DNA from 2 places in the Lysinibacillus sp. NPDC097195 genome. Region 2 is predicted to be linked to the other one. Evidence: a T-box and tRNA genes for the amino acid it is inferred to sense, from the RefSeq annotation. Region 2 holds a T-box; the other holds one or more tRNA genes.
The links. A T-box is a leader RNA that pairs with one kind of tRNA and senses whether it is charged. The one in region 2 lies ahead of ileS (isoleucine--tRNA ligase), so its partner is inferred to be a tRNA-Ile.
Positions count from the first base shown of each region.

Region 1: it has a tRNA-Ile gene. The T-box ahead of ileS (isoleucine--tRNA ligase) is inferred to sense a tRNA for this amino acid. The anticodon was not compared.

Region 1 is NZ_JBIWDP010000003.1:345,530-347,902, forward strand. It holds gene ACIQXI_RS16910 (nitric oxide synthase oxygenase) at 1-881, opposite strand, end outside; tRNA gene ACIQXI_RS16915 (tRNA-Glu) at 1,088-1,159, opposite strand; tRNA gene ACIQXI_RS16920 (tRNA-Asn) at 1,161-1,237, opposite strand; tRNA gene ACIQXI_RS16925 (tRNA-Ile) at 1,250-1,323, opposite strand; tRNA gene ACIQXI_RS16930 (tRNA-Gly) at 1,328-1,401, opposite strand; tRNA gene ACIQXI_RS16935 (tRNA-Phe) at 1,410-1,482, opposite strand; tRNA gene ACIQXI_RS16940 (tRNA-Ser) at 1,493-1,585, opposite strand; tRNA gene ACIQXI_RS16945 (tRNA-Ala) at 1,601-1,676, opposite strand; tRNA gene ACIQXI_RS16950 (tRNA-Pro) at 1,688-1,764, opposite strand; tRNA gene ACIQXI_RS16955 (tRNA-Arg) at 1,788-1,864, opposite strand; tRNA gene ACIQXI_RS16960 (tRNA-Leu) at 1,879-1,967, opposite strand; tRNA gene ACIQXI_RS16965 (tRNA-Gly) at 1,973-2,047, opposite strand; tRNA gene ACIQXI_RS16970 (tRNA-Leu) at 2,094-2,178, opposite strand; tRNA gene ACIQXI_RS16975 (tRNA-Lys) at 2,187-2,259, opposite strand; tRNA gene ACIQXI_RS16980 (tRNA-Gln) at 2,275-2,349, opposite strand; tRNA gene ACIQXI_RS16985 (tRNA-His) at 2,361-2,373, opposite strand, start outside.
Region 2 is NZ_JBIWDP010000001.1:1,208,466-1,210,838, forward strand. It holds gene ileS (isoleucine--tRNA ligase) at 1-1,173, opposite strand, end outside; T-box leader at 1,229-1,466, opposite strand; gene ACIQXI_RS06200 (DUF2785 domain-containing protein) at 1,503-2,351, opposite strand.

The DNA of each region.
Region 1 (2,373 bases), on a different contig from region 2:
TGCTGTGCCGCTGTATGATGATCGACAATACTGACACCATCTTCTTTAAAGGAATGAAGGACCGCAATATTTAATTCTACTAATGCGCGATCACGCCAAAGCGATGCCTGTCTCGTGGTATCGAGTCCAAAAATTTCAGCTATTCTCGGTAATATATTATAACGATCATGATCGGCTAAATTGCGTGCCCCAATTTCTGTCCCCATATACCAGCCATTAAAAGGGGCTGCCTGAAAATCAATACCTGCCATTTGAAACCGCATGCTCGAAATAATCGGCACCGCATACCATTTCAACGCAAGCTCTTCTACTTGGGGATGCTCAGGATGACGAATAGCAACTTCCAATACGTCCTCTTGAGGAATTGTAAAGCATTGTGGACTTCGATTATCCACCTGTATAACAAGGGGTAGCACATCAAAAGCTGTGCCCTCTCCACGCCAGCCTAGTGATTCACAAACCTTTGTAAAAGATACCGAATGTGGATCCCCAACAATGCCTTCAGCCGTTTCATAGCCTGCATAACGTATTAGCTGATGGTTCCAGACTCTCACTCTGTCAGCTGCAAATACCGTAATCGTTGGACGGATTTTACCATCATTTGTTGCATAACGAATATGATGCAATAGCTTTTGAAAAATTGCATGCTCATCTAAAATATCACGTGCATCCTCAACATGTAATGATTGCCAAAACAATCTACCGATACATTTATTACTATTACGCCATGCCACGCGTGCACCAAAAGTAAGCTCTTCTGTTGAAGGAATATATACACCTTCTTTGTCAACTTGTTGTAATCTATTTGTTAACCATTGTTCAGACTTATTTTGTTCCATTTGATAAAGTGCTAAAAAACGTCGTATCTCTTGTACATTCATGTCGTTTTCCTCCATCTATCCTCATATTAGATGAACAAAATTAAATTCACCACGAAAAAATCCGTCAGAAAACATACATCTTTTATATATGAAATACTTTGTTCAAATTTTAACTAGACGGTCGAACAAAACTTTTATCAGCTTACAGAAAAAAGCCCCATTACAAGAAAAAAGCATGTAGCAAAAATGCTACATGCTTTATTTGATGACCCCTACGGGATTCGAACCCGTGTTACCGCCGTGAAAGGGCGGTGTCTTAACCGCTTGACCAAGGGGCCATGGCTCCGAAGGCAGGACTCGAACCTGCGACAACCTGATTAACAGTCAGGTGCTACTACCAACTGAGCTACTTCGGAATAAATTTATAATGGGCCTAAATGGACTCGAACCATCGACCTCACGCTTATCAGGCGTGCGCTCTAACCAGCTGAGCTATAGGCCCTTCATGGAGCGGGTGATGAGAATCGAACTCACGACATCAGCTTGGAAGGCTGAGGTTTTACCATTAAACTACACCCGCAAAAAAGATGGGTCAGGACGGAATCGAACCGCCGACACTTAGAGCTTCAATCTAATGCTCTACCAACTGAGCTACTGACCCGAAATAAAAATGGAGGAGGTAGAGGGATTCGAACCCCCGCGCGGTGTTACCCGCCTGTCGGTTTTCAAGACCGATCCCTTCAGCCAGACTTGGGTATACCTCCGGAATTAAACAAATATGGTGGAGCCTAGCGGGATCGAACCGCTGACCTCCTGCGTGCAAGGCAGGCGCTCTCCCAGCTGAGCTAAGGCCCCAATTTAAAAGATGGTCGGAATGACAGGATTCGAACCTACGACCCCTTGGTCCCAAACCAAGTGCTCTACCAAGCTGAGCTACATTCCGTTACTGTCTATCTTATCTTTTTATGGCGCGCCCGGCAGGAGTCGAACCCACAACCTTCTGATCCGTAGTCAGACGCTCTATCCAATTGAGCTACGGGCGCATAATATTTAAAAATGGTGCCGAGGGCCGGAATCGAACCGGCACGGTAGTCACCTACCGCAGGATTTTAAGTCCTGTGCGTCTGCCAGTTCCGCCACCCCGGCACATTTGGAGCGGAAGACGAGGTTCGAACTCGCGACCCCCACCTTGGCAAGGTGGTGTTCTACCACTGAACTACTTCCGCATGTGCATAAGATTATTTATCCTGGCAATTATGTAATTAAAATAAATGGTGCGGGTGAAGGGAGTCGAACCCCCACGCCTTGCGGCGCTAGATCCTAAGTCTAGTGCGTCTGCCAATTCCGCCACACCCGCAAATATGATGAGCCATGAAGGACTCGAACCTTCGACCCTCTGATTAAAAGTCAGATGCTCTACCAACTGAGCTAATGGCTCATATTATTAATAAAATGGCTGGGGTACTAGGATTCGAACCTAGGCATGACGGAATCAAAATCCGTTGCCTTACCGCTTGGCTATACCCCAATAGTTTTATATGGGGCGACTGAT
Region 2 (2,373 bases):
TGAATCACAGCGCCAACAATATGGATAGCTATGTTCATATTTTTCTTTCGCAAATAGCAGCCCTTTTTCCGCAAGCATTTTAATGATGTCGACATCACAGTCTTTGACAAACTTACCTGCAAGCTCTGGCACTTCTTCTGTATAGCAACCTTGTAAATCCACCACATTGACAAAGGACAGCTGGTGTTGTTGCACTGTTCTATAGTCATCTTCTCCATAAGCTGGAGCGGTATGCACAATACCCGTTCCACTTTGATCGGTTACGTAATCGGCTAATACGACAACATGCCCTTTTTCAACCGTTGCATATGAAAATGGCGGTTGGTATGCTACACCGGCAAACTCTTGACCTTTATGCTCACTTAACATGTCAACTGGTTCAGAAAATACTTTTTCAACAAGTGTTTTAGCAAGGATATAAATGGTATTGTCATGTTTTACCCTTACATATGTGATATGTGGATTCATGGCTAATGCTACATTAGCAGGTAATGTCCAGGGAGTTGTCGTCCAACCAAGAAAATATTCGTCTTTATCCTTCCGTTTAAACATCGCCGTTACCGACAAATCTTTTACATCCTTATAGCCTTGTGCTACTTCATGCGAACTTAATGATGTTTGGCAACTTGGGCAATAAGGGGATACACGATGTCCTTTATATAACAGCTTTTCCTGATGCACATGACTTAAAATATGCCAAACAGATTCGATATACTCGTTACTTAACGTTAAATATGGATTATCCAAGTCAATCCAATAGCCCAATTGTTCCGTAAACGTGCGCCATTTCTTTTCGTACGTAAAAACACTACCTTTACATTCCTTAATAAATTGTTCGACACCATAGTTTTCAATTTCTTGTTTACCGGATATCCCTAATTTTTTCTCCACACCTAACTCTACTGGTAACCCATGTGTATCCCATCCGGCTTTTCGTTCAACGCAGAAACCTTGCATTGTTTTATAACGTGCCACCACATCTTTGATCGTTCTACCAAAAGCATGACCGACGTGTGGTAAACCATTGGCTGTTGGTGGGCCTTCGTAAAATACAAAGGGCTTACGAGTGGCACGATTTTGGACAGATGCTTGAAAAGTCCTTTCTTCCTCCCATATTTTACGTACTCTTTGTTCCCTTTCTACAGTTGTCTCTTTGTTTTTCTCGACTTGCATGTAAACTCCTCCTATACAGTAGTGTATAAAAGGCATACAAAAAACCCCGTCCCAAGTAAGGGACGGGGTTAACCGCGATACCACCCTAATTCTATTGAAAACCGCTCAATAGCACTTAGCAACGTACAATCATACGTGTTCTTTTTAACGGTAGACACCCGAATTAGCCTACTATGTTCAGCTAATCTTCTCAGAGAGGATCTTCATGAAACATTTGTACACCGACTTCCACCAACATGTCGGCTCTCTGTAGAACACAATGTAACACTACTCTTTCTCATCAACGAATTTGTATGCTTTTATTGTGCCCTATCGTAACAAATTGCCATTCACTTGTCAATATTCAGACATTCCTTAATGCTTTGATGTAGCACCGTATATTGAGCTTTATCAGCAGTTTGTATATAAAAACTTTTTAAAAATGATTTCCAGTTAAAGCGTAATATTCGATAGTGCTGGACATCAAGCTGTGTCTTTTGTGCAGCTATCGTTGCCATCGTTTCATTTAGTAATGTGAGAACTTCTTTTTGCTGCAAACCTAGTTCTAGCATGGTGAATAGAGGTACTAACAGCCGTTCATCTTCATCATGAATAAAGGCATATTCTGTTTGTAACAGCATGTTCCATAAAGGACGCAATAAATCGATAAAGGATGCTTTATTAAATTTAGAGCTTTTCACTAATTCATCCACTAAATCTGATACATGGGCCACACTATGTGCCCATCCTTTATCTGGCACATAGCCTCTTACATCTTTTTCAGCTAGCAAATAGGCAATTACCTTATTAGAAAGTTCCTCAATCTTGTACGCTTCAAGAAAATCATCTTCATTATCGCGCGTTAATATAAGGGCGATTAGTAGTGATGTAAAGGTTCTTGTAAAAACTGAATCATTTTGATTTTCTCCAATGCCTTTACACAATAGTTGCGTTAAGGCATTGTCCAACATCTCACTTAACATAGTCGCACCCAACAAATTTTCTTGTAAAATCATTGTATAAAAGGAACTATAGATTAATCCGTCTCGCAGTTCACTATCTACTGAACCTATATGCGTTAACATGGACTGTATGACCTTATTGTGATCTGCATGTTGCCATGTGTTAGGGTCATTTAGGAATGCTTGCAGTTCAACTTTTAAATCCGTTTCAGTTAATAATTGTCCGTGTAATATCATATGCAGTTCTCCCCTTTTGGTA